2 regions of the Streptomyces dryopteridis genome follow, and region 2 is predicted to be linked to the other one. Evidence: riboswitches for the same ligand, from Rfam matches in the RefSeq annotation. Region 2 holds a riboswitch; the other holds the start of a gene.

Region 1 (4,675 bases), 3.5 Mb from region 2:
CGGAGCGGGAGGCCGTGCACGACCTGGACGCGGCCTCGCACCTGGCCGGGCGCCCGAAGTCGCTGACGGCCGCGACCCTGGTGTGCGCGGACGCGGCGGGCCGGGTGCTGCTCGTGCGCACCGCGTACGGGCGGCGGCGCCGGCAACTGCCCGGCGGCGGCGTGGACAGAGACACCGGGGAGACCCCGCGCGAGGCGGCCCGCCGGGAGGCGTGGGAGGAACTCGGGCCGGACCTCGCGCCGGGACGGCTGCTCGCGGTGGACCGGATCCGCCGGGAGCCCCGTCCGACGCGGGTGGGGTGGGTGTACGAGGGCCCGTTCGTGGACGCCGAGCTGACGGCCCGGATCCGACTGGCCCCGGTGGAGCTCGCGGCGTGGCGGATGGCGGGGCCCGAGGAGTGGGAGGCCCTGGTGCCGGCGCGGACGGCGGCCCGACTGCGGGAGGTGACGCGCGTGCTGCGGGAGGGCGGCGGACCCGTCGAACTGTGCGAGGGGCGCCGGGTCGAGGAGGGCGGGGCGGGCGCGGACGGGTGAAGGGGGCGGGGCCGATCGGGGTCCGACGCGCGGGGTGGGCTCGCCCGCCCGGGTGATCGCGGGGCCGAACAGGGTGCCGGGAGCGGACATCCCGGGCGAACGGGCCATCATCGACAGGGCCCGGCCGCCCCGCCAGAGACCGGCCGACGTACCAGGGAGGTCCCCATGCGCAGGCTCACCACGGCGCTCACGGCCGTCGGCGGCGCCCTGTTGGCGCTCGGAGCGGGCGTCCCGGACGCGCCGGCCGCCCGGCCGGACCGGGGCACGCGCGAGGTGAGCTGGACGGCGGGGGACGCGGCCCGGTACTGGACCCCCGAACGCATGGCCTCGGCGCGGGCCTGGGAACCGCCCCCGACCGCGCCGAACCCCGCCCGCCCCGCGCCCGACGCGGGCACCCCGGCCCCCGTCCCGCAGCACGGCGGGGAGACGGACGCGGACGGGGCCGAGGCGCGCGGGCCGGACGAGGTCACCTCCGAGGGCGGGTGGACCGTGCCCGCCGGGGCCGTGCGGGGCGGCGCCGCCCCCGAGCACCGGCCGGGCACCGGCCGTGATTTCGACGGGACGCCGACGGTGGGCCGGATGTACCTGGCCCGCGGTGACGGCTCGTACTTCTGCACCGCGAGCGTCGTCGACTCCCCCGCCGGGGACCTCGTGCTGACGGCCGCCCACTGCCTGGTGGGCAACGAGGCGCGCCGGATGGCCTTCGTGCCGCGCTCGACGAAGGCGACGCCGCGCCCGTACGGCATGTTCCCGGTACGCGTGGACGGCGCGGGCCGCTCGGTGGTGTACGCCGACGACCGGTACCGGGCCCGGGGTCCGGAGCGGGGGGCGCTGTGGGACGTGGCCTTCGTCCGGGTCGGCGCGGGCGCGGACGGACGCACCGTGCGGGCCACGGTGGGCGCCAACCGGCTGGTGACGAGCGGGGCGTGGGAGTTTCCGAAGGTGCGGCTGATCGGGCATCCGGCGAGCACGGCGCGCCCCCGGGTCTGCGAGAACCGGACCACGAAGTTCACCAGTACCGATCCCGGCAGCCCGGGCTCGTTCCTGCGGATCGACTGCACGGGCTTTCCCGGCGGGACGAGCGGGGGCCCCTTCCTGGTGGATTGGGACGAGCGCCGGGGCAGCGGGGACGTGGTGGGGCTGATCGGCGGGTGGAAGACGGGTGGTCCGACGGCGGACACCTCCTACAGTCCGCCCTTCGGCGCGGACGTCCGGCGCCTGTACGAGCGGGCCGGCGGCACCCCGAAGGGGTGAATTGTCCGATTGGGGAACAACGCCCGGAGTTATTCGTGACATGGGTCACGGGGAATTCCCGCACCGTGAAGATCGATTTCCCGACACCGCCCCGCGGGCAAGGAAACTGACGGGCGATCGACACGATGCGCGATGATCGAATTCCCACCTCCCGGGGAATTCGGCACTTGTCCGGATCTTTTTCCGCGACATACGGTCACGGCAATCCGAGGGAACGCCGAATCCTGCCGCCCTCGGGGAACCCATTCCCGGCACCACCCACGGCAGGAAGCGGGGGACCCAGGTCAGTACGCCGTACGCGGGAGCACGCGCCGCCGACGGCTCGGGGTGAAGTCGCGCGACCGCGCGGCCGGACGGTCTCTGGTCCGAACCCGACAGCTCACCTCGCAGGCGACGGAGAGGAAGCACCCCCATGCCGCAGCGAGGCAAGCACCGCCGTCCCCGCGTTCTCCCCCGTCTCGGCCGACGGGCCGGCCTGACCACGGGCCTCACCCTGGCCCTGGCCCTCCCCCTGCTCGGCGCGGGTGCGGGCACGGCCGCCGCCGCCGGCTCGACGAGCACCTACCGGGTGGCCGCCGGCGACACCCTCGGCGCGATAGCCGCCGCCCACGGGATCGCCGGCGGCCGACAGGGCCTGTACGCGGCCAACCGGGCCGTGATCGGCTCGGACCCCGACCTGATCCGCCCGGGCCTCGTGCTGACCCTGCCGGCCGAGGCCGCGGCGACACCGGCCGCCACGACGGCGGCGGATTCGCGGGCGAGTCGCTCCGCGGCCCGCGCGACCCTGTACCCGAACACCCTCGACGGCTGGATCCGCGAATCCCTCGCGATCATGGCGCAGCACGGCATTCCGGGGAGCTACGAGGGAATTCACCGCAATGTGCTGCGGGAATCCTCCGGAAATCCGCTGGCGATCAACAACTGGGATTCGAACGCGGTCGCCGGCACCCCGTCGAAGGGTCTGCTCCAGGTCATCGACCCCACCTTCCGCGCCTATCGGGTACCGGGCACCGCCGCCGACCCCTACGACCCGGTGGCGAACATCACGGCGGCCTGCAATTACGCGGCGGCCCGCTACGGCTCGATCGACAACGTCTTCGGCGCCTACTGACCCGCCCGCGAGCCCCCCGACCCCGAACCCCGGGCCGCCGGGCCGCCGGGCACTCAGGCCGGCGCCGCCCGTTCTCGGGGGGCGCCGGTCAGGGGGGTCGGGCGGGAGGTGCGGTCGGGGGCCGGGGGTGCGGTGGGGGTGTGGGTGAGGAGGACCACCCCGCGGGTGGCCAGGGCCGCGCCGGCGAGGGCCAGGGCGATGCCCAGCGGGCCGCCGCCGAGCCGTTCGCCGAGCAGGATCATGCCGATGGCGGCCGCCGCGAGGGGGTTGGCGAGGTTGACCATGGCCAAGGGCGCGCCGAGGCCGCCCTGGTAGGCGCGCTGCGCCAGCAGCAGGCCGCCGATCGCGAAGAGCAGGATCAGCAGGACGAAGCCGGCCACCCGCCACGGATTCGCCGTCCACGTGCCCCGGCCGATCGCCACGGCGACGGTCTGGGTGAGGGCCGAGCCCACCGCCGAGGCGAGGCCGGAGGCGGTGGCGTGGCGCAGGCCCGTGCCGGGGTCCCGGCGGGCCGCGAGCAGGCCGATCAGGACCACCCCCGCGCCGCCGACGGCGAACGCCTCGGTCACCGAGAGGGTCTCCTCCGGGGCCGGGCCCGAACTGGGCAGCAGCAGGAGGGCGAGGCCGGCGAGGGTCAGCAGGGTGCCGCGCCACTCGGTGCGCCGGACCCGTCGGCCCGCGATGCGGGCACCCAGCGGGACGGCCGCCACGAGGGTCAGCGCCCCCAGGGGCTGGACCAGCGTGAGCGGCCCGTAGCGCAGGGCCGCCGCGTGCAGGAGGGCGGCCAGCGTGTTCAGGCCCGCCGACCACCACCAGGCGCCGCCCGAGAGCAGGACGCGCAAGCGGCCGCGGGTCGGGCCGCCGGGCGGGGTGCGGCGGGCGAGGCGTTCCTGCTGGACGGCGGCGGTCGCGTAGGCGAGCGCGGAGAGCAGGCACAGCAGGAGGGCGAAGGCGGTGGCCGCGTTCACGCCGCGCTCCGTCCGCCCGCGGGTGCCGGACGCCGGAAGGGCTCCGGAGCCGACGCGGGTGCCGACGCCGGTGCCGGCGGCAGGGGCGTCGCCCGGCGCGCAAGGGGTGCGGGGCGGCGGGCCGGGGCCCACAGGGGCAGGGTGACGGCGCCCACCAGGGCCGCCGCGACCAGGGAGTCGAGCCAGTAGTGGTTCGCCGTGCCGACGATCACCAACAGGGTGAGGGCCGGGTGCAGGAGCCACAGCCACCGGGCCCGGGTGCGGCCCGCCGCGATCAGGAGCACGGCGATCAGCAGGGCCCAGCCGAAGTGCAGGGAGGGCATGGCCGCGTACTGGTTGGCCAGGTGATCGCTGTCGGGCGCGGCCCCGTAGACGGTGGGTCCGTACACCCGCCCGGTGTCGATCATGCCGGTCGCGGCGAGCCGGGGCGGGGCCAGGGGGAAGAGGAGGTGGACGGCCAGGCCCGCGCCGGTGAGGAGCGCGAGCATGGTGCGCGCCCGCCGGTACTGTCCGGGTCGGCGCAGCCACAGCCAGCCCAGGAACAGGGCCGCGGCGGGGAAGTGAACGGCCGCGTAGTAGGTGTTCGCGGCCTTGATCACGGGTTCGACCTGGACGAGGAGGTGCTGGATCACGGCCTCGTCGGGCAGGTGCAGGGCCTGTTCGCCCCGGCGGACCAGGTCGGCGTTGCGGAAGGCGTCCTCGGTGCGGTCGGCGGTGAGCAGGCGGCCGGCCTTGTAGAGGGCGAACATCGCGGTGACCAGCGCGATCTCCCGGAGCAGGTGGGGGCGGTCTGTGGCCCGGGTGTCCCC
Region 2 (4,675 bases):
CCCCGCACACGGTACGGGACCGAGTGCGGGGACGTACGGAGGCTGTCACCGCGCGCGGGTGATCAGGTGATCACTCGGGGGGCGCGGGGAGCGGCCGGCGGGGTGACGGGGAGGTCAGCCCTTGAAGCGCGGGAACGCGCCGCGACCGGCGTAGACGGCGGCGTCGTCGAGGATCTCCTCGATGCGCAGCAGCTGGTTGTACTTGGCGACGCGCTCGGAGCGGGCCGGGGCGCCGGTCTTGATCTGGCCGCAGTTGGTGGCGACGGCGAGGTCGGCGATGGTGACGTCCTCGGTCTCGCCGGAGCGGTGCGACATCATGCACTTGAAGCCGTTGCGCTGGGCCATCTCGACGGCGTCCAGGGTCTCGGTCAGGGAACCGATCTGGTTGACCTTGACGAGCAGGGCGTTCGCGGAGCCCTCCTCGATGCCGCGGGCCAGGCGCTCCGGGTTGGTGACGAAGAGGTCGTCGCCGACGAGCTGCACCTTGGCGCCGAGCTTGTCGGTGATGACCTTCCAGCCGGCCCAGTCGTCCTCGAACAGCGGGTCCTCGATGGAGACCAGCGGGTAGGCGTCGACGAGCTCCGAGTAGTACTCGGTCATCTCGGCGGCCGAGCGGGACTGGCCCTCGAACTCGTACTTGCCGTCCTTGTAGAACTCGGAGGCGGCGACGTCGAGCGCGAGCGCGACCTGGGTGCCGGGGGTGTAGCCGGCCTCCTTGATCGCTTCGAGGATCAGGTCCAGGGCGGCGCGGTTGGAGTCGAGGTTCGGCGCGAAGCCGCCCTCGTCGCCGAGACCGGTGGACAGGCCCTTGCGCTTCAGGACGGCCTTGAGGGTGTGGTAGACCTCGGTGCCCCAGCGCAGCGCCTCGGAGAAGGACTCCGCGCCGATCGGGGCGATCATGAACTCCTGGATGTCGACGTTGGAGTCGGCGTGCGACCCACCGTTGAGGATGTTCATCATCGGAACGGGCAGCAGGTGCGCGTTCGGGCCGCCGAGGTAGCGGAACAGCGGGAGGTCGCTGGCCTCGGAGGCGGCGTGGGCGACGGCGAGGGACACGCCGAGGATGGCGTTGGCGCCGAGGGAGCCCTTGTTGTCCGTGGCGTCCAGGTCCAGCATGGCCTGGTCGATCAGGCGCTGCTCGGTGGCGTCGTAGCCGACGAGCTCCGGGCCGATCTGCTCGATGACGGCGAGGACGGCCTTCTCGACACCCTTGCCGAGGTAGCGGTTCTGGTCGCCGTCACGAAGCTCGATGGCCTCGAAGGCACCGGTGGAGGCGCCGGACGGGACGGCGGCACGGCCGGTGCTGCCATCGTCGAGGCCCACCTCGACCTCGACCGTGGGGTTGCCTCGGGAGTCCAGGATTTCCCGGGCTACGACGACGTCGATGGAGGGCACGAGCATCTCCTTCTGGGGATGTGACGCTGGTGGGGTGTGCGGTGGCGTTCCAGGCCGTGGGATGGCCTTGCCGCTCTAGAGCCTAACCGCCCTCCGGGGTTCCGCCGGCCGAGCGCCCGACCCCTGGGACGAAAAAGTGCCCGAATACCCCTCTTCCGTGACATAGGGCTCTTGATGCACAGGCATGCGGCCTGCGCGAACGTCAGGTCCGCGACGGGTGCGGGGCGGCCCCGGCGGTGGGGCGGAAGGGGCTTGTGGGGGTGCGGAGTTCAGGGGTGCGCGGGGGTGTCGCCCGTGGTCACGGGGGGTGCGCCGGGGGGTGCGGGAGCGGCGCGCGGCGGGTGGGCCGCGGGTTTTTCGGGGCGGGCCGGAAGTCCGGGCCCTCGGTCCCGGTCGGGGCGGCGGCGAACGGGCGAACGCGGGGCCGGCGCGGGACGGCGGCGGGCGGGGCACGGGGTGTCGCGGGGGTGTCGTCCGGGCGTGGCGGCGGGGTCGGGAAGAGTTCGCCGAGTGTTGGGACGGGGCCGGTCGGGACGGGCCCGGGCGGGGTACGCCGCGAGCCCGGTCGGCGGGGCCGGGCCGCGCGTCCTCGCCGGATGGGGCGGGATGCGGGGCCGGGGTCGCGGGACCGGGCTCGTGGGTGTGTGCGCGTGGGTGGCGGGGCGCCGGTGACGGGTCGACGGGGGCGGTCGACGGGTCGGGGCGCCCGTGCGCGTCGCCCTTAGGCGAGCTTGAGCACCTGGCCGACGTGGATCACGTTCGGGTTCTTCAGCACGTTCTTGTTGAGCTGGTACAGCTTCTGCCAGCCGCCGGCCACCTTGTTCGCCTTGGCGATGCTCGCCAGGGTGTCGCCGGACTTGACCTTGTAGGTCTTGCCGGTGGTGGGCGTGGTGGGCTTGCTCGGGTTGGGCTTGCTCGGCGTGGTGGTGCCGCCGCCGCTGCCGCCGTTGTAGGGGGTGTTGGACAGGCCCTTGCCGCAGTGCGGCCAGGCGCCCTTGCCCTGGCCCTTGAGGACCTTCTCGGCGATGGTTATCTGCTGGGCCTTGGTGGCCTTGTGGGCGTAGGACGCGTACGCGCCGCCGCCGTACGCCTTCCAGGTGGAGGCCGAGAACTGCAGGCCGCCGTAGTAGCCGTTGCCCGTGTTGATGGACCAGTTGCCACCGGACTCGCACTGGGCGACGCGGTCCCATTCGGCGCCGGTCGCGGCGTTCGCGGTACCGGCGGCCATGAGCGGCGCGGCGACGGCGACACCGGCGACACCGGCGAGGGTGACGACGCGGGTGGCCTTGGAGGCGCGGCGGTGCTTGCCCTTGCCCGTAAGCAGCATGGAGGTTCTCCTCACCGACGCCTGCGAGGTGAGCTGTCGGGTTCGGGCGGATGAGTTGCCCGGTCGCGTCGGCGTCTGACTTCCGACGCGGCTTCACCCCTAGCCGGCCGACGGCCCCCTGAGGGTGCGTGTCGGCACGGCGAAAACCTGTGGGTCCCCCGCTCCTGCCTTCGGCGCTTTCGCGACGATTCCCTCCGCCCGCCGGCAGGACTCGGCGATGCGGTCGAAGGGGCTCGCGGTGGCGAGCGAGTCAGAAGGTAGGCAGGTCCGGCCCGGATGTTCAACAGAGGAACGATCCGGGAATACCGGGGCACTCCACCCCACCCGCGCGGCGTTTGCGCAGGTGGGGCGGCACTTTCACACAGTCCACGGACAGGAAAGGTCAGTTGGCCGAAAGAGACGCAAGTCTCATTCGCGCAAGACCGGCATTACGGGACTTCCCGGGCCTGAACCCCCGTCAGCGAAGGCCGAGTTCCAGGTTCTGTCCCGGCTTGATGAGGTCCGCGTCCTCGCCGATGACCTGCTTGTTCTCCTCGTACAGCCCGTTCCAGCCGGCCTTGCCGCCCTGCGCGCGGGCGATCTCGGAGAGGGTGTCGCCCTCCTTGACCGTGTAGGTCTTCGCCGACGGGGCGTCAGTGCCGGTGGAGGCCGGGGTTCCGGACTCCACGGCGGCCGGGCCGCGGTGCTTGCCGCCGCCGGACGGGGTCTCGGCGACGGCGCCGGGGGTGCCCTGCGGGCTCGGGCTCCCGCTCGCGTCGGGCGAGGAGGTCCCGGGGGTGGTGGGCGCAACCGTGCCGGGGGTGCCCGGCGTGGTGGGGGTGGGGCTCACGGGAAGCGTGGGGTCGCCCGGGTTGGTGGGGTCGGTGGGCGCGACGGTGCCCGGGGTCCCCGGAGTGGTCGGGGTCGTGGGGGTGCCCGTGGTGGGGTCGGTGGGCGCGGTGGGGTCCGTGGTGCCGGGGGTTCCGGGGGTGCCCGGGGTGGTCGGCGTCGTCGGCGTCGTCGGCGTGACGGGCTTCACGGGCTCGGGCACGACCGGGACAGGCAGCGCGGGCACGGCCGGGTCCAGCGGGCTGAGCGGCACTCCCGGCAGGATCGCGCCGTCGCCGGAGTCGAAGGGGGCGGGGGTCTCGTCGAGCGGCGGGAGGTACGAGGAGCGCGAGTCGTGCGGCGCGACGCCCAGGGCCGGCACCGGGGCCTCGTGCTCCGCGCCGCCGCCCTGCGGGACGGAGGTCCCGGGCCCGTGACCGGAACCGGAACCCTGCCCGCCGGAGGACCCGGTCGTCAGGTCCACGCCCGCCGCGCAGGCGCCGAAGGAGTCCTGGCCGCGGGCCGCGAGGAGCTTCTCGGCGACGGCCTGCTGCTGCTGACGGCTGGCCAGGTCGGGGGTGGGCGCGTACTCCTGGCCGCCGCCCGCCTTCCACTCCTCCGCGGTCAGGCCGAGGCCGCCGCCCTGGGTCGCGCTCCACGTGCCGCCGCTCTCGCACTCGGCGACCTTGTCCCAGGCGGAGCCGGTCGCCGCGCCGGCGGAACCGGAGGCGAGCAGCGGCAGCGCGAGGGCCGAGCCGGCCACGCCGGCGGTGACGACTATCGCGGGGACCTGACGGGGACGACGGTGGCGACCATTCCCGGAGCGCATGAGGAGTGCCTTTCGCGTGGCGGGCAACGGAATGCCGTGGAACCTAGCGCCCTTCGAACGCCTGTCACAAGTCGATGCAGGACAGATCACACGAAGGTCACATCGCTGACGGTCCGTCGGACACCGGTGTCGACGGGGACGGAAGGGGCGCTCGGGACACCCCGCGCGGACCTCCTCCCGGGCCCGGCGCCGACCCCCCGACGGAAGGTCGTCCTCCGCTCCTGCCCGGCCCGCGCGCCCCCATTCCCCCCTCCCCTCCCGCTCCCCCGCGCGCCCCGCCGGCGCCCCGGGGGCACGGCATAGGGTCGGGGTCATGC

The links. A riboswitch is a leader RNA that binds a small molecule or an ion and turns the genes downstream of it on or off. The one in region 2 is predicted to bind cyclic di-AMP.
Region 1: linked by a shared signal. The riboswitch ahead of ACN20G_RS00835 (transglycosylase SLT domain-containing protein) and the one ahead of ACN20G_RS15750 (transglycosylase family protein) in region 2 are both predicted to bind cyclic di-AMP.

The regions. Positions count from the first base shown of each region.
Region 1 covers NZ_CP187113.1:188,514-193,188, forward strand. Annotated here, with positions in the region: gene ACN20G_RS00825 (NUDIX domain-containing protein) at 15-533, shown strand; gene ACN20G_RS00830 (trypsin-like peptidase domain-containing protein) at 699-1,787, shown strand; cyclic di-AMP (ydaO/yuaA leader) riboswitch at 1,993-2,195, shown strand; gene ACN20G_RS00835 (transglycosylase SLT domain-containing protein) at 2,200-2,898, shown strand; gene ACN20G_RS00840 (DMT family transporter) at 2,952-3,866, opposite strand; gene ACN20G_RS00845 (phosphatase PAP2 family protein) at 3,863-4,675, opposite strand, start outside.
Region 2 covers NZ_CP187113.1:3,679,179-3,683,853, reverse strand. Annotated here, with positions in the region: gene eno (phosphopyruvate hydratase) at 115-1,401, opposite strand; gene ACN20G_RS15750 (transglycosylase family protein) at 2,117-2,722, opposite strand; cyclic di-AMP (ydaO/yuaA leader) riboswitch at 2,726-2,908, opposite strand; gene ACN20G_RS15745 (LysM peptidoglycan-binding domain-containing protein) at 3,180-4,358, opposite strand; gene ACN20G_RS15740 (cytochrome P450 family protein) at 4,672-4,675, shown strand, end outside.